DNA from 4 places in the Vibrio ponticus genome. Region 3 is predicted to be linked to each of the others. Evidence: predicted binding sites of a transcription regulator. Region 3 holds the regulator's gene; each other region holds the start of a gene.
The links. Region 3 encodes PurR, which represses purine synthesis genes. Its sites were predicted from a motif close to TNANGNAAACGTTTNCNTNA; they were not measured.

Region 1 (4,604 bases), 1.2 Mb from region 3:
TCATGGTTGAAGAGAAAGCATACCTTCAAGTTAAGTTTATTGGTGTTCATGCTGATTATGTGGGACAAGGAGTTGCGACATCACTGATTAACGCGGCTCTTGAAAATGCTCTTTCGTTGGGCTTCAAATTTGCTCAAGCAGAATCTGCGGGCTCTCGCTCGCAATGGGTTTTTGAGAAGAGGGGTTTTGTTGCTAAGGCAGAAGTAAAATATGACGAATTCGTATTTAATGATACGAAGCCATTCCCTTCAACAAAAGACCACCAATCGATAAAGTTGATGATCAAAGAATTGTAGTTTCGCCTCTGCGTCGCATTCTAATCCTAACTTCTTTGTCATTCCATAGAGCGCGCAGCGCGAGTAGGGAATCTTGTTCTTGTTGAAGTTAACCCCGAGATCCCCAACTCGGTCGTCCCTCTCTCTCGGGGATGACAAGCGAACGGGAAGGCTGGGCTTACGCCTCACTTCGGGAATTGAAAGACACACGCTAAAACTATCCGTGGATTAAATCTTCGAATTAAAACAAAAGGGCTGACGATTATCGTCAGCCCTTTGTTTATCTTGTCGCTAGGCATTGGCTAGCGTTCTCGATTCCCGAAGCAAAGCTTCGCTTTGCGTTCCCGCATCCGTAAGCGTAGCGTTCCGCTCCGCCTACTTCTCCGTATGGAACTGCTCACAAGCCAGCATGGTGTTCTCAATCAGGCTTGCTACCGTCATCGGACCCACACCACCAGGCACGGGAGTAATGAAGCTCGCGTTCTCTTTGGCTTTAGCATATTCAACGTCGCCGACCAGCTTGCCAGTATCTAGGCGGTTAATGCCCACATCTACCACGACTGCGCCTTTCTTAATCCATTCGCCAGGAATAAAGTTTGGCTTACCTACCGCGACAACTACCACGTCAGCTTGGCGAACGTGACCTTCAAGATCTTTAGTAAAGCGGTGACAGGTTGTAGTGGTACAACCGGCTAGCAATAGCTCAAGTGTCATCGGGCGACCCACAATGTTTGAAGCGCCAACGATCACAGCGTGTTTACCACGTAGGTCGATGTTGTAACGGTCGAGTAGGGTAATGATACCTTTAGGCGTGCATGAGCGTAATTTAGGGATACGCTGCGCGAGACGACCGACGTTATATGGGTGGAAGCCATCGACGTCTTTTTCTGGATGAATTCGTTCTAATACGTGCGTGGTATCAATACCTGCTGGCAGCGGAAGCTGTACCAGAATGCCATCGATCTCCGCATCACCATTCAGTTCATCAATCAGGCTAAGTAGTTCTTCTTCTGACGTAGTTGCAGGAAGATCGAAAGACTTAGAGACAAAGCCTACTTCTTCACATGCTCTACGCTTACTACCTACATAAACCTGAGAGGCAGGGTCTTCACCAACAAGCACTACGGCTAAGCCCGGTGCACGTAAGCCTGCTTCCTTGCGTGCTTTTACTCGTGCTGCAACTTCAGATCGCACTGTTTGCGATATTAACGTCCCATCTATGTTTTGAGCTGTCATGACTTTCCTTCATAATTGAATGGCGAGAAATACGCGGTGCATTGTCGCAAAAAATTTGACGAACATCTATAAGCAAACGTTTGCTTCGTGTTATTTTTGCTCTTAGCCACGGATAATGAAGTTTTTTTAAGCATTCAGATCAGAATGTTACGAAAACCCCTTGTGTTAAGCGTTCTAACTCGTATAATCCTGTCCCTGTAGCGCGCCCTTAGCTCAGCTGGATAGAGCACGTCCCTTCTAAGGATGTGGTCGTAGGTTCGAATCCTACAGGGCGTGCCATTTATTCAAGAAAGCCCCGATAACTCAATGAGTTGTCGGGGCTTTTGCTTTTCGGCGGCATCAGCCAGCCACAATAGTTAACTCATTGTTTGACATTTTTAAGTTACACGTTTTACTAAATTAGTATCTCATGGATTTCAAGTTCATCTAATTTGAGATGTAATCTATGGTCTGGCCCACTTCGAAACTGGAAAGATAAGGGCATTCAGAAAGTAGACCTATCTATTCTACTTAAGGGTTTGAACACTAGGTGCTGAGACAGCAACAACGAAGTCTAAATGCTTCAGCTTTCTTGGGGTATAAGCCGAACCTATGGTGAGTCGGTTCGGCTTTTTATAAGGTGTATATGTCTCAGTAGCTTAAGGGGTGGGTTTAATCAGGTTAATCTTAAGCTCACTCTTTATTAAAGGAAACTTGCTCTGATTAATTGCAACACTAATTGCTTTGCGTAAATTGCTATTGGCAGCACCGACTAACTCATCTTGAAAAAAACAAAGCAATATTAGATTCAAGGAATTAAGTACTGATATTTCGCGCGTCCTCCAACTACTAAAGTCACTCGGAGAAGCAACATTAAGACCCTCAATCTGACCTGTTTTAGTCATTCTGAATAGCTTTGAAGAACCATGCACTGCTTTTGATAAAGTCGCGTATTCAGCTTTTAGTGTTTCAATACCATTGATAGTCGAATTCGTAGAGTGAAACTTTGGGTGCTTTAACAAGTAGTTTACCGTCTCAGTGAAACCTAACTTGTGCTTCCCTTCTGTCCACAACTCCAACTCAACTGGGTGCTGAATGTAATAAAGTCCAAATACTGTATTCTCTATACAGCTTCTAAGCGACATCAAGGCAACTCGCCAAGAACCTTGTCTCGCTAGAGAATGAGACATTAGCGCGTCATTTTGGGCTTCAATGAAAAATGACAATGACTCCTCACAAGTCACTTTTTCCAAAATCTCGCTCATCCAAGCTTGATAGGAAACCAAACGTCGATAACTTAGCTTAAACTGCTCTTTATCCGTATTGTTATTTTGAATAACATTGTCGATATTAACTTGAACTTCATTGAAAAAAACTTCGAAGTTAACATCGATCTCTTTGATAAATGAATCCATATCTAAGTCAACAATATGCTAAGAGCATCGGCTAGCTCTGAAGAAGAATTCGATACTTTTTTAGTTTTCTTCCCAGATAATTGTTCGCGAGCCTCTTTATTCTTGGAAAGGTAGTTTAATAGTTTCCCAATAATATCTCTGGTTGCATCACGAGAGCGAATATCTAAAGGAATATTATATTCTTCGATTAAGGCTAGCCACTGAGATTTTTGGACATTATTCAACCCAACGAGCATGCTTAAAGCACGAGGAATATCACTCTGCTCAACTGTCGGCTCAACATAAGATACGCTCCCGAAATTATTTATGTCTAATTGGTCTAGTTCTACATTTGGTCCGTTCTTAAGGACCTTAGCCATAAGTGCTAATTGTTTTGCAAAATCGTGACTCTTCATACTAACCTTCTATGCGTTCTAGGAGTTCTTCACACACAGCTAAAAACTCTTCTTTTGCCGCAATATCATTTAATGAGAAAATCGGCTTATTAGATTGTGCTGCCACACTAACAGATGTTCTTTCTTTTATTACACTATCGAGAATTGCGTCTCCAAATTGTGCTCTCAAAGTAGCATCTGTTTCTTCTCTATGTATCGCGGGACGACCAACTCGTGAAATAACAACGCCTGCTTGCTTTAAACTATGGTCGAGATCTTGGCCAAACTCTTCAACACGTTTAACTAATAGACTAACACCAATAGCAGACAGGAAATCCAATGTCACAGGAACAACATAGTGAGTACTGAATGCTAGTGCGTTTTGAGTAGGAATTGTAAGGTTAGGAGGACAGTCGCAGATCACAACATCATAGTTTTCCAGTACGTCTTTCAACGCGTTTTTCAATTTTGTTTCACGAAAGCGTGCAGAAGCTAGGTCTAAATCTACGGTAAAAAGGTCTATGTGAGAAGGTATTAAATCTACATTCTTGAAGACGTTCTTTACTATCACCTGTTCCGCGGTTTTACTTTGGCCTTGAGCACTAGTGTGTCTTTTAGCCCCTAGCAAATCAGCAACGGTGCCTTGGACTTTAACTTCATCATTCCACTTCTTAACACCAATCGTAGAAAACGTTGCATTGGTTTGAGGATCTAAATCAACTAGTAAGGTTTTTTTACCTTGAATACCGCAATAGGCGGCAAAATTTACAGCTAAGGCTGTCTTACCTACACCACCTTTTAGATTGATACACGATACGACCTTTGTCATATAAGCTCCAATTTATAATATTAACCAACTGATTTTTGTGGATTAGCTTATCATGAATTTAACTTCGCATATGAAACATCGTTAAATCGTAAGCAATAAAATATGATCAAAGGCATTGTTACCAGAGTTATCATTGCATCAGGTGTTGATAGTTAGTCAAATTTACCCCCGTAATGCAACAAAGGGATTAACACCAAACAGTATTATAAGTATGGATAACTTTTGGTAGGGAAAACGCATGTTAACAATATATGAATGAATATTTACCCTAACTTGGTTTAAGGCAAAACCAAGTTAGAACTACTTCTGTTTCAACTACTTCTGTTTCAAAGAAGCTCTTTATCAACCAAAGATAAACACCAAACTAGGTAAAAATGCAGGACAGCATTTTTAGGTTTTCGGCGTCGGGAACGCCTAAAACCGACCGGACCACACCAGCAGACTAAAGCGCCTTTCTGGTTACTCTTTGGTAAGGCAAAGAGTAACTGGACCGCTC
Region 2 (4,604 bases), 400 kb from region 3:
GAGACGGCTTTCTGAAATTCACGGTATCTAATGGTTTCAGGCACTTAATGATGTCGCTAAAATAACAACTACAAGCAAGCCGAATTAGTTAGGCGAGATAATCTTAGAGGAATATCAATGGCGTTAACCATCGTTGGGCACAGAGGAGTCGCAGGGCTCTATCCCGAAAATACCCTAGTCAGCATTCAGGCAGCCATCGATATGGGATTAAAGTGGATTGAAGTCGATGTTCAGCCAACAAAAGATCATCAGTTAGTGGTATGTCACGACCATACCATCGATCGTTGCAGCAACGGCTTTGGTCGCGTGGACCAATATACCTTAGAAGAACTTCAACAGTTTGATTTTGGCGGTTGGTTTGCACCACAATTCAACTACCAACCCATTCTCACTTTAAAGCAGTTACTAACGTTAATAGAGCCATTGGAAATTGGTTTAAACATTGAAGTGAAGATTGATACCAATCGCTACAGCGAAACGGTATCCGAGCTTAAGTCGCTACTCGCACAGTTTAAGCTAGCACAAGAGCGCATTCTGATTTCAAGTTTTGATCACCCAACGTTACGAGCAGTACACCAAGCACAGATCGGTTATCCGATTGCGGTATTGAGTGAAAAGCTTTCAAGCCAAGATTGGCAGCTTTTGCAAGAGATTGACGCTGTGGCGTGCAACTTAAATGTCCACAAAACCAATAAGCAGCAAGTCGCGCAATTGCAACAAGCCGGCTATCAAGTGTGGTGTTTTACCGTAAACAACCCAAATCAGCTTAAACACTTACAGAACCTAGACGCGATTTTTAGCGACTATCCACAAAGGTTCTTCTAGTCACACCCCACTCTAATGATATAAATCAGTCCAAAGACACTGTACAAAAGTACTGTACAAAAGTACTGTATACATTCGCTATACAGTACTTTGCATCAACCATATACAGTGCTTTTTTACCTGCCTTTACAATTCAAATTACCTTTTACCCAATCAACAACTTCTAAAAAATATTATTAATTATCAGGTAATTATAGATACATCCACATACCTATTGCTTTTAATTCGTTTATTTATCAAACAAACTGCTTGACCTGAATATGCAAAACAACTACTGTATAAGCATACAGCATGTATATAAGGACAGTAATCATGATTCGTTCACATACTCAAACTATCTCTAAGTACAATGTTTTGGCTCAACCTACGCAGCCAATGAATATTGACGATAACGTAATGAATCGTCTTGCTGGTCTTTCTATGCAACAGCAATGGATTTTCTTTACTGCCGAGTGCCCTCGTCCTGACTACTCGCAGTTTTCAGCCAACAACGTTAGCTGCCAAAAGATCATCCAACTTAAGTCTTCAAATTCTCAATCTGAGCTAGACATTGTCATTAAGGCAATTAAGTCAGGTAATGCCAGTGCAGTCGTTGCATCTACACAAATTGATTGCGTTAATCAGTCACTGCTACAAGATTTAGCTCTAAACCATGGCTGCGAAGTATTTTTTGTTGAAGGCAGAAAAAATCAGTTCCACTAATTCTGTTGGTAACTGATACGAATAAATCTCAAGTTCAACAAAATTCAGCACTGTCTTTAGCCCCTAACTTGTCCTAGGGGCTTTCTTTGTAGCCACATCACCGCAAGATGCTTGAGTACCACTCCCACAACTCCGCAAATCGTCATTTGTAGCTAATAGTTTTTTGTTTATGAGTGTTAACAATCCATTTGCGCAAATTTTTGCGCAATCGTTTGCTTTTTATCTGGAAGCTGAAAACTTTTCTGGTATGATGCTTGTCATATTGCTTCACTTCACTCATTTCATGTAAACGATAGGAATGTCTCATGAGTCTCGCTGATCAAGTCCTCGCCGTTAACGACGATCTCCCTATTCGCACTAACAAGCCGGTTCACAGTGGTAAAGTTCGCTCTGTTTACTGGTTAACCGAAGAAGATAGCCAACGCCTAATTAAAGAGAAAGGCTACGATGTAGCACCTGATGCGCCTCTTGCCATTATGGTGATCAGTGATCGCATCTCAGCATTCGATTGTATCTGGCGCGGTGAAGGCGGTTTGAAAGGTGTTCCTGGTAAAGGAGCGGCGCTAAACGCGATTTCAAACCATTGGTTTGAGCTTTTTAAACAAAATGGACTCGCAGACAGCCATATTCTCGACATCCCTCACCCGCTGGTATGGATCGTACAAAAAGCCAAACCGATTATGATTGAAGCGATCTGCCGTAAATATATCACGGGATCTATGTGGCGCGCCTACAGCAAAGGCGAACGCGATTTCTGCGGTATTGAACTGCCAGAAGGTTTAGAGAAAGACAAAGTCCTACCTGAACTACTGATGACGCCATCAACCAAGGGCATTCTTAAGGGTATTCCAGGTGTTCCAGAAGCCGACGATGTCAACATTACGCGCAACAACATCGAAGACAACTTCGCTGCGTTTAACTTTTCTTCTGCGGCAGATATTGCTGAGTATGAAAAGCTACTTAAACAAGGGTTTAATGTTATCAGTGAGGCATTAGATAAAGTTGACCAAATTTTTGTCGATACTAAGTTTGAGTTTGGCTATGTCACCGATGCTTCTGGCAATGAAAAACTGATCTATATGGATGAAGTAGGCACACCTGACTCGTCACGTATTTGGGATAAAACCGCTTACCAACAAGGTCAAATCGTTGAGAACTCCAAAGAAGATTTCCGCCAGTTCTTGCTTAATCACTTCCCAGATGCCGACATCTTGTTGAACAAAGATCGTATGCCAGAACGCGAAGCACTGGCGCGTGACAACGAGCTCCCACTCGAAGCCTTAATGGGGGTTTCCAAGACCTACACCGCTATTGCAGAAAAAGTGACGGGGCGCCCGATTGTGTTAAGTGCGAACCCAAAACAAGAGATCATTGATATTCTTGGTTCACAATACGGTCTTATCGACTAATTGCTCTTAATTGCACGATTCTACCGATTGAGAAAACGCTCTTTTAAGGGCGTTTTTGTTTTTCTACAGCAACGTATCGCGTTAGCTATAGTGCAAGCGAGCCTTTAGGGTTAATATCCTGTCACTGCTGCTTTCAATTATTGTTTTCAAAGACGCTCACTATGGATTTTCTCGCCCTTTCACGTATCAGCCTTAAACATTTAACGGTGTTACATGTCATGCTAAGCACCAATAGCGTGACTCAAACCGCCAACACTTTGTACGTGACAGCTTCTAGCGTAAGTAAAATCATTAGCCAATTGCGAGAGCAACTTAATGACGACCTGTTTTACCGTGACGGTTCACACCTGGTCCCTACTCCATTCGCACTGAGCATTGCCCCGCAGATCCACAAAATTCTCGCCAGTATGAATGGCATTTTGCATCAAGGGGATTTCAAGCCTGAAGCTTTCACCGGCTCGGTGTCACTGTCGATGCGAGAAAGCACCTTCGAGCTGTTTGCTGCTAAGATTAATCAGATTTGCAGCAAGCTACCACAAGCAAGTCAGATTAAAGTCTATGCCAAAGAGCAAATGAGCTTTGATGCGCTTATTCGCGGTCAAGTCGACTTTATGCTTTTGCCCCATGATATCAGCCAACCGCCAACTAAAAGCCACGAGCTCGTTTGGCAGCAAATACTCAGTGATGAGATGGTGTGTTTGATGAGCCCTGAGCACCCGTTAGTTGATCAGTCATTAACCGTTGAAGCTTATCTTGCCTATCAACATATTGGTATTCACGACAAAGACCTATCCGAACCATTTTTTGAGCAAAACCTCAAACAGCAGCATGGTGAGCGTAAAGTCGCGATCTCTGTTTCAGATTTTGGTTCCGCGGCTGTTATGTGCCATCAATCAAATTATCTCCTAACATGCTCGAAAATGTGGGCAAGCAAAGCATTTCAAGCAAATGGCTTGGTACAAAAGACCTTACCATTTGAGTATGGAAAAGTTGCCTACAGCTTAGTGTGGAACCAAGCCAGCCTAAACGACCCCGCCTTACAGTGGCTTCATTCGCAATTACTAGACAATAGTTAACCTTTTCTTCTCGGGACACACGTTACAACGACTATCGCTTTTCTCTAATACGGACATACGCTTCAACGGCTGTTAACACTCCCTATTGGGACACACACAATAAACGTAACAAGATTTTGTTGCTTTGCTATTTTTCAGTGGGTTTTGATGAGAAAAAGAGGTCTCAATACTTGAAGACTGGACGATAAGAATCGCTTGCTCACGAACTATTGTGTTTGTTCGCAAAATTAATGTTCAAGTAGGAAAAAGGCGGGCGTTAAGCAGACTAACAATCTAAACGATAAAGATGCAGCCGTGTTTTATTTAGTGTTCGTTTTACAAATTCAACGTTATAAGCACACCCTACTGCAGTGCTGCGATATTTTTCTAGCTGCTTACAGACTTTAAGCCAGGTCTGTTGATTGATATTCAGCCTTTGCAGTATTGGCGGCATGCAGCCTGACATACTCGCTTTGTTCTCTCTAAACTGACGAGCAGTCCAATCAACCAATTCAATATAATCCATTAACCTAAAAGGAATGCCGTCTAATTTTTCATTGGATGAGTGACCAACAAACGGATAAAGACAAGGTGCGGTTTCTTGCTGGACATT
Region 3 (4,604 bases):
TTGAAACCTTATCCAGCGCCAACCAACTATCTAGCACAAAATGAAATTGATCAGTTCTGGAACAAGTACATGCCAAAAGCAATTTACTTAGAACAGACCGAGCGTTACTGGCATGAGACATTGGGTCGACTGTGGCAAGATTTACGTGACTGGGTTTCAAATACCGAAGAGTCCGTAATCGAACCATCACAAAGTAAGGTCTAATCCCTTAGCGGCTAACTTACTTAAGATAAAAAAACCGAAGCATCTGCTTCGGTTTTTTTGTTTTCAACTTCGGTTAGTCACTTAATCGCCAGCGAACATGTAACCTTCACCGTGAACCGTAACAAAAATTTGTGGGTTCTTCGGATCAAATTCCATTTTAGCGCGCATACGACGAATCAGTACATCGATGGTACGGTCGTTTGGCGCATCAACACGATGACTAATCATATTCAAAATACGTTCACGGCTTAGTACTTGGTTCGGGTACGAAGAAAGCGCTACCAACAACTCGTATTCTGCTTTAGTCAGTTTTACTGGCTCACCGTTGCGGCTTAACGCGCGACGTTGAATGTCAAACATCCATTCGCCAAAGCGAACAATATTTGCGTCATTCTTCTGATCAACCATAGTGCCCGCGTTACGTGCCGCAGAGATGCGCCACAATAGGTTTTTCACGCGCACTAACAATTCACGAAGTTCGAACGGTTTTGTCACATAATCGTCTGCGCCCATTTCTAGACCAACGATTTTATCAATGCTATCCGTGCGTCCTGTTACCAGGATAATTCCAATGTCCGATTGACTACGCAGTTCGCGAGTTAACATCAGACCGTCTTCACCAGGAAGGTTAATGTCTAACATAACTAAGTCGATCGAATGATTTTGTAGGGTGTCGCGCATCTGCTCGCCGCTTTCAGCTTCGCTGACTGTGTAACCTTCATTTTGAAAGTAGCCAACTAGCTTACTGCGAGTGACCGCATCATCTTCTACTACTAATACGTGATAGCTCATCTAAACCACTTAATTTACATTGGGAATTAATTTCAAGTGTATTCTATTCATAAATCGTAACATTTCTAGTATTTGTTATATTAAAATCTAGAAAGATGATTTTTTATTGATTCAAGACAAAACTAGCGCAGTTGTTAATCTTTTGCCATTTTTTGACTCATTTAATCACAACATGTGTTATCGCTATTCATTTTTGTTCGCTAAAATATTAATAGTACTGAAACTTGGAGCATTGCGAGATGCAAGAATTAAAAGCGTTTAATGAAAAACGTGCAGAGATTTACTGGTGGTTTTCTAGTCTGTTCGCTAAAGAGCTAACAGAAGCAGAACTTGAGCAATATCAAAGCCCTGCTATTCGAGGCTTTCTTGCCGGTCTGGGTGAAAACCCAACGCTAAAACCTGCGGTTGACCGCCTTGTTGATGCGTTAAATCGTCAGATTGACCGTGAAGATGGTCAGCTTGAACTTGCCGCTGACTTTTGCGACTTGTTCTTGAAGTCAGACAAAGAATCAGCACTGCCTTATGCGTCTATGTACGTTGGCACGACTGGTTTGCTGCATGACGAACCAGCAAACGAGATGGATGCCCTGCTGACTAAGCATGGCGTAGCCGTTAACCAAGATTTGAACGAGCCTGCTGATCACATTGCCATTGAGCTCGATTTGCTTGGTAACATGATCATTCGTTCTAACGAACTTGAACAAGAGCGTCATCTCAACGATGCACTGCTAGAGCAAGAAGCGTTTATTCGTCAGCACATTTTAAACTGGGTGCCTAAGTTTGCCGCGAAAAGCCAAACTTTAGATTCATTCGGTTTCTACTCTTCTGTGGCGTCACTGCTGGTTGCTTTCTTAGAATTGGACTGCAACTACCTAGTGGGTGAAGAGAGCTAAAACACTCATTCGTCAACAATGAATGGGTTTTTCGTTTGCTACTGGCGACGATGCGGTCTAAAATCGAAGCCGCAAACGATAAAAAAATACGAATCAAGTACAAACCGCTGTAAAAAAGCGGTTTTTGTATTTCTATTACTTTCTGCCAGTTTTATTCAAAAATGTGAATAGCCATGTGGCAGCTATAAATAGGATCATACCTTATGGCCACTATTAAAGACGTTGCTCGCCTCGCTGGCGTATCAACTACGACAGTCTCACACGTAATTAACAAAACGCGTTTTGTTGCAGAAGCGACTCAAGAACGCGTTATGGAAGCAGTAAAAGAGCTAAACTACGCACCAAGTGCGGTGGCTCGTAGCTTAAAATGTAATACCACACGTACGATTGGTATGTTGGTGACTCAATCAACGAACCTTTTCTTCTCTGAAGTCATTGATGGCGTAGAGAGCTACTGCTACCGTCAAGGTTACACGTTGATCCTTTGTAATACCGGCGGTATTTACGAGAAGCAACGTGACTACATTCGCATGCTTGCAGAAAAGCGTGTCGACGGCATTTTAGTAATGTGTTCTGACCTAACTGAAGAACTGAGCGAGATGCTAGATCGCCATAAAGACATTCCTAAAGTGGTCATGGACTGGGGTCCAGAGAGCTCTCAAACCGACAAGATTATCGATAACGCAGAAGAAGGTGGCTACCTAGCAACCAAATTCCTTATCGACCATGGTCATAAAGATATCGCTTGTTTGAGTGGTCACTTTGAAAAAGCAGTTTGCCAAGAGCGTATTCAAGGCTTTAAGCGCGCAATGGGCGAAGCGAACCTGACGGTTGATGAAGACTGGATTTTAGAAGGTAACTTCGAGTGTGACACTGCTGTGTTAGCGGCTGACAAGATTGTTGCGATGGACAAACGCCCAACGGCAATTTTCTGTTTCAACGATACGATGGCACTAGGCTTAATGAGCCGCCTACAGCAAAAAGGCATTCGTATCCCTGAAGATATGTCAGTGATTGGTTACGACAACATTGAACTAGCAGAGTACTTCTCACCACCGCTAACCACGGTTCACCAACCTAAGCGTCGTGTGGGTAAAAACGCATTTGAAATCTTACTTGAGCGCATTAAGGACAAAGAGCACGAAAAACGTGTGTTTGAAATGCACCCAGAAATCGTTGATCGCTCTACCGTTGCGAAAATCAACTAAATCAGAGTACCGAGCAATACGCTGGCAAATGTCCGAGCATAGTACTTTGAAGTAACTCGCATTTATATCAATAGCTGATGGTTAAACTGTCAGCTATTGTCTTTTCTATTCAACTTAATTCTTGCATTAGATTCACAACTATTTCATAGTAATAAGATACTTAGCTGCTAAGTAAACAATCTTTAGCAAAGCAAATTAAGTCACGCACAGGGCAAACCAGACTGAAAAGCTGGGACGCAAAGCCACCGGCCTAAACATCATTGTCATCGACAATATGTATGGTAGCGGGGTTGCCGATGGTAGAAATGCGCACGTTAACGGATTACTCTCCTATTTCCTGCACAACTGCTATTCTCTCGGACCTGATTTGGTGGCGTATTGACATACACATACACCGAGAAAGTACTGAATGGATAAACCAATTCTTAAAGACTCAATGAGGCTATTTGAGCCGCTAGGTCGTATTAAATCTCGATCTATGTTTGGTGGGTTTGGGATCTTTGCAGACGAAACAATGTTTGCACTAGTGGTACATAATAAGCTTCATATTCGCGCAGACAGTGCTCTAGCTGCACAATTTAAATTACAAGGCTTCGAACCATACGTATATCAGAAACGTGGCTTCCCGGTAGTAACCAAGTACTTCGCTCTTAGCGAAGAGTGGTACAACGACAGTGAAAAAACACTGCAGATCGGACGTGAAGCTCACACTCAAGCGCAGCAAGAGAAGTCGGTTCAAGCCGAAACCAAGCCGACTCGTATTAAAGATTTGCCAAACCTGCGCCTAGCAACAGAGCGTATGCTGAAAAAAGCAGGCATCGACAATGTCGAACAACTCGAAGAAGCAGGCTCTGTAGAAGCGTATAAGGCGATTCGAGACACTCACAGCAGCGACGTCAGTTTAGAGCTCCTCTGGTCATTAGAAGGCGCGATAAAAGGCACACATTGGTCTGTGGTTCCCCAGACTCGTCGAGAAGAACTGCTCTCTCGACTACAGTAGAGTAAAAAAGTCAGCAACTGCTGGCTTTTTTTATGAAAGTTTTTCTTTGCTTTGAGGTTCTTATTAAACAATAGGAACAAATTACCCGATAAATGAACTAAATTAACTCAAGGGCGTAGAGAAGGGTTAAAGGAGAGCAAAGATGAATAAGAAACTGATTATTGGCATTGCATTGATTGCACTGATTGCCCTATTGATCACTCAGTTTGGCGATCAGTTAACGTTAGAAAACGCGAAAGCCCAGCAAGCAGCCCTAGGCTCTTTCATTGATCAGAATTTCGCTGTTGCCGCCATCACATACTTTGCCGCCTATGTCGCGATTACTGCCTTTTCAATTCCAGGAGCGGCTGTCGTCACCCTCCTTGGGGCGGCTCTATTTGGTTTCTGGACGAGCTTGCTGCTGGTCTCATTTGCCAGCACTCTAGGCGCTACCCTCGCCTTCCTCAGCAGCCGTTTTCTACTGCGTGATTGGGTACAAGGTAAGTTTGGCGATAAACTCACTGCCAT
Region 4 (4,604 bases), 2.2 Mb from region 3:
CGATCAATTTGCTGAGTCATATCCTTATTACCAGAAACAAAATAGGGTCATATTATGACCCTATCATTATCTATACCTTGTTACCACTCTCTTGGCTTGAGGAAGTGCTGATACAATTGTGCTTCCGCAGAGCCCGGTTCAGGCTGGTATCCATATTCCCAGCGTGCCATTGGTGGCATTGACATCAAAATGGATTCGGTACGCCCACCACTTTGTAAGCCAAATAAAGTACCGCGGTCGAATACGAGGTTGAATTCAACGTAGCGCCCACGACGATAAAGCTGGAATTGTCTTTCTCTTACACCGTAAGAAGTGGTTTTGCGACGCTCAACAATCGGCAAATAGGCTTGTGTGTAACCCTCACCGACGGCTTTGATGTAGGCAAAGCACTTTTCAAACTCCCACTGGTTAAGATCATCGAAGAACAAACCACCGATACCACGGGTCTCATTGCGGTGTGGTAAATAGAAGTACTTATCGCACCACGCCTTATGCTCGGCATAAACCTCATCACCAAAAGGTGCGCAGATTTCTTTCGCCGTGTGGTGCCAATAAACGCAATCTTCCTCAAATGGGTAAAAAGGCGTAAGGTCAAAGCCACCACCGAACCACCAAATAGGCGCTTCCCCCTCTTTCTCAGCAATAAAAAAGCGCACATTCGCATGGGATGTCGGTACATAAGGGTTATGAGGGTGCATCACTAAGGAGACCCCCATCGCTTCAAAACTGCGTCCTGCCAACTCTGGTCGATGTGCGGTCGCTGATGCAGGCATCTCTTGCCCACTGACGTGAGAAAAGTTCACCCCACCTTGTTCAAACACTGCACCATTGGTCATCACACGAGTTCGACCACCACCAGCCAAACGTTCACCAGGCTGACGTTGCCAAGCATCTTCTTCAAAGCTAGCTTTACCATCAGCGTTTTCTAACTGGGTACAAATTTGATCTTGTAGCGCCATTAAGAACTGTTTTACTGCGTGTTTATCGATTGAAGTTGGCATCTTAGCTTCCTTTGTTCTTATCCTTGTCTTAGCACTTTTAATGTTTTTGCGTCACGAATTTCACTCGGTTTATCACGTCCGCTGGTTTCACCACGCAAAATGGCAACTAACTGGTCACCAAGTTGCGCTTCAACTTCTTCTGTCGTCATGCACGGTGGTAAACCGGAAAGGTTGGCGCTAGTAGAAGTCAGCGGTTTACCAAACGCTAGGCAGATTTTTTGTACCAATGGGTGATCGGTCACTCGGACTGCGATCGAATCAAACTGACCCGAGACCCAATCAGAGACCTTATCACTTGCCGGCATAATCCAAGTATAAGGACCTGGCCAAGACGCTTTTACCGTTTGCAATTGTTCTTCTGTCAGCTGTGACTCATCAATATACGGCAATAACTGCTCATAGCTCGCCGCAATCAGAATCAATCCTTTTTCAACCGGACGCTGCTTTAAGGTCAATAGTTTTTCAATCGCTTGCGGGCTATCGGGATCACAGCCAACACCGAATACACCTTCGGTTGGATAGGCAATCACTTCACCTTGCTGCAATGCATTCAGCGCTTGCTCAAAGTTATCCACTCAAGTTTCCTTTCTAATTTCGATACCGAAACGACGCAAAGCGAAGCGCAAAAAAAGCATTTCTATCGTGTGCTATGAAGCGAGCTTTTCCTGAGTTCATCACACTGCGACGTCTAGTTGGAATGGTATGTTAACATTTTTGTTCAGTTTACTAACAATCTGCCGCGCTGACTAAAGCAATTTATTTATTAAATGTGTCAATTCGATTTTTACCCCGCGCAAACGTTTGCTTGCGCTAAAAATACTCGTATAATGCGCACAAATTAACTTGGTATTCCCCAGTAGCAGCTTGAAGGAGTGTGAGATGAAAGTCGGTATTATCATGGGTTCAAAATCGGATTGGCCAACCATGAAACTTGCAGCAGAAATGCTCGACACATTTGGCGTGAGCTATGAAACCAAAGTGGTTTCTGCGCACCGAACCCCTCAACTGCTAGCAGAATACGCCACCAGCGCAAAAGAGCGTGGCATTAAAGTCATTATCGCTGGCGCTGGCGGCGCCGCCCACTTGCCGGGAATGACGGCAGCCTTTACTAGCTTGCCAGTGCTAGGCGTACCGGTGCAATCTCGCGCACTAAAAGGCATGGATTCACTGTTATCAATCGTGCAAATGCCAAAAGGCATTGCAGTCGGTACACTGGCAATTGGTGAAGCCGGCGCTGCCAACGCCGGTATTCTCGCAGCACAAATCATCGGCACTCATGATGATGAAGTAATGGCGAAAGTAGAAGCTTTCCGTAACGAGCAAACCGAAACTGTACTAGCAAACTCAAACCCAGCAGAGGATTAATCCATGCACGTTTTGGCTTTAGGCTCAGGTCAGTTGGCGCGAATGATGTCACTGGCTGGCGCACCACTGAATATCGAATTGTCGGCTTACGATGTCAGTAACGGCAATATTGTTCATCCATTAACGCAAACTGTACTTGGCAGCGGCTTAGACAACGCAATTGCCAACGCCGATGTGATCACTGCTGAGTTTGAGCATATCCCGCATCATATTCTCGACCTATGTGAGCAAAGCGGTAAGTTTCTCCCTTCAACGGCCGCGATCAAAGCTGGCGGCGATCGCCGTATTGAAAAAGCACTCTTGGATAATGCTGGGGTACGTAACGCTAAGTATGCGGTGATTAACACTCGTGAAGATTTTACCCACGCTATCGAACATGTCGGCATTCCGATGGTGCTGAAAAGTGCACTTGGTGGCTACGACGGCAAGGGACAGTGGCGTTTAAAAGATGCCGCAGATATCGAGACTATCTGGCTACAAATGGCAGATTGCATCGCAAGCAGCGATAACCAAGCCATTGTGGCTGAGCAGTTTGTGCCTTTCCAACGTGAAGTATCATTAGTTGGGGCTCGTGGTAAAGATGGTTCGATTGCGGTCTACCCATTGGCTGAAAACGTTCACACCAATGGTGTATTGAGTCTTTCCACTGCGATCGCCGATCAAGCGCTGCAAGAACAAGCGCAGCAAATGTTTGCCGCTGTGGCAGGCAGCTTAGATTACGTGGGTGTATTGGCGCTGGAGTTTTTTGACCTTGATGGTCAACTATTAGTCAACGAGATTGCTCCGCGAGTACATAACTCAGGTCACTGGACCCAGCAAGGCGCCGAAACTTGCCAATTTGAAAACCATCTACGCGCAGTCTGCGGTCTACCATTAGGTAGCACCAAACTGGTGCGTGAGACAGCGATGATCAACATCCTCGGTGAAGATACTTTACCGGCAGAACTGCTATCAATGCCAGGCTGCCACATTCACTGGTATGGCAAGGAAAAACGTGCGGGACGCAAAATGGGGCATATCAACGTTAGTGGTGACTACAGTGGTGAACTGCAACGCAGACTCTGTGCCTTAGCCGAGGTATTGGACGGCGAGGCATTTCCTGCCGTGCATGATTTTGCTAAACAATTTTCAGCTTAACTGAACCTAGCCAGTACCTTATCAACATCTATTAAAAAGCGACGTTAAACCGTCGCTTTTTTACTATGTATCATAACGAAGCATCAGCTGTCTGTTTGGGTGTGCTGGCATTTCCGGTCGGCACACTGCAATCTATTTCCGCTGGCGAGCTTCTTTTCCACTAACAGCGGAAAGCCGCATGCCTGACATTTGCCAGCCACAGGTGGCTGATTAACGGCAAATTTGCATTTCGGATAGTTATCACAGGCGTAAAACAGCTTACCAAAGCGTGTTTTACGCTCAACCAGGTGACCTTTGCTGCACTCAGGGCAAGCAATCTGCGCATTCTGCTCTGGCTGTTCATTGTGCTCCAGAGATTCAATGTGATGACACTCTGGGTAGTGACTGCAGCCGATAAACATCCCGTAGCGACCTTGGCGCAGCACCAATTCATTGCCACATTGTGGACAAGGCACACCAAGCTCTTTGATGATATGACCATCGTTTTGGTGCAGCGGCTTAATGTAGTCGCACTCAGGGTAGAGGCTACAACCTAAAAAGGGACCATGTTTGCCGTGGCGCAAATGCAACTCGCCCTCACGCTGCTGTTCCTGACATTTAGGACAAGCTTGGTGTTCGAGGGCGTGTTCATGGGCAGAAAACAGTTGTTGGTCGATTTTACTACTCATATAAATAGGTGCGTTCTGCTTAAGTTAGTGAAGAATACCTTGTTCTTTGGTATACAACAGCTCTTCCATAAGCGTATAGGCGTTTTCATTGCCTGGCACATTAAATAGCACCATTAACACAATCCATTTGAGATCTTCGAGTTCAAACTCATCGGTCTCTAAACCCATCACTCGATCAATCACCATCTCACGAGTTTCTGTGGTTAGCACACTTACTTGCTCCAAGAACATCAAGAAGCCACGACACTCAAGATCTAAGCGGTCCATCTCACGCGCGGTATAAATACGCGTCGACGTTGCACCACTGACTGAGATCGCTGAATCAAGCTCACCTTGTTGCAAGGCTGCCAACTCTTCTAACCAGACAAGGGCTTTGTAAATGTCTTTTTGATCAAAACCCGCTCGAAGCAATTCATCTTCAAGCTCATCTTGA

Region 1: a site for PurR is predicted at 1,580-1,599, ahead of folD (bifunctional methylenetetrahydrofolate dehydrogenase/methenyltetrahydrofolate cyclohydrolase FolD). Genes of this name have one in related genera too.
Region 2: a site for PurR is predicted at 1,728-1,747, ahead of GZN30_RS04830 (phosphoribosylaminoimidazolesuccinocarboxamide synthase). Genes of this name have one in related genera too.
Region 4: a site for PurR is predicted at 1,791-1,810, ahead of purE (5-(carboxyamino)imidazole ribonucleotide mutase). Genes of this name have one in related genera too.

The regions. Positions count from the first base shown of each region.
Region 1 is NZ_AP019657.1:1,941,421-1,946,024, reverse strand. It holds gene GZN30_RS08460 (GNAT family N-acetyltransferase) at 1-296, shown strand, start outside; gene folD (bifunctional methylenetetrahydrofolate dehydrogenase/methenyltetrahydrofolate cyclohydrolase FolD) at 651-1,511, opposite strand; tRNA gene GZN30_RS08450 (tRNA-Arg) at 1,714-1,790, shown strand; gene GZN30_RS08445 (hypothetical protein) at 2,150-2,905, opposite strand; gene GZN30_RS08440 (hypothetical protein) at 2,908-3,300, opposite strand; gene GZN30_RS08435 (ParA family protein) at 3,302-4,108, opposite strand.
Region 2 is NZ_AP019657.1:1,095,216-1,099,819, reverse strand. It holds gene GZN30_RS04840 (glycerophosphodiester phosphodiesterase family protein) at 118-825, shown strand; gene GZN30_RS04835 (SulA-like leucine-rich domain-containing protein) at 1,138-1,527, shown strand; gene GZN30_RS04830 (phosphoribosylaminoimidazolesuccinocarboxamide synthase) at 1,833-2,936, shown strand; gene GZN30_RS04825 (LysR family transcriptional regulator) at 3,098-4,012, shown strand; gene GZN30_RS04820 (transposase) at 4,278-4,604, opposite strand, start outside.
Region 3 is NZ_AP019657.1:695,420-700,023, reverse strand. It holds gene elyC (envelope biogenesis factor ElyC) at 1-204, shown strand, start outside; gene torR (two-component system response regulator TorR) at 286-996, opposite strand; gene torD (molecular chaperone TorD) at 1,236-1,889, shown strand; gene purR (HTH-type transcriptional repressor PurR) at 2,093-3,097, shown strand; cyclic di-GMP riboswitch class I at 3,298-3,395, shown strand; gene GZN30_RS03115 (TfoX/Sxy family DNA transformation protein) at 3,507-4,097, shown strand; gene GZN30_RS03110 (TVP38/TMEM64 family protein) at 4,240-4,604, shown strand, end outside.
Region 4 is NZ_AP019657.1:2,916,584-2,921,187, reverse strand. It holds gene aroE (shikimate dehydrogenase) at 1-20, opposite strand, end outside; gene hemF (oxygen-dependent coproporphyrinogen oxidase) at 81-1,001, opposite strand; gene GZN30_RS13185 (L-threonylcarbamoyladenylate synthase) at 1,019-1,576, opposite strand; gene purE (5-(carboxyamino)imidazole ribonucleotide mutase) at 1,881-2,366, shown strand; gene GZN30_RS13175 (5-(carboxyamino)imidazole ribonucleotide synthase) at 2,370-3,503, shown strand; gene GZN30_RS13170 (DNA topoisomerase family protein) at 3,587-4,171, opposite strand; gene GZN30_RS13165 (DUF494 family protein) at 4,196-4,604, opposite strand, start outside.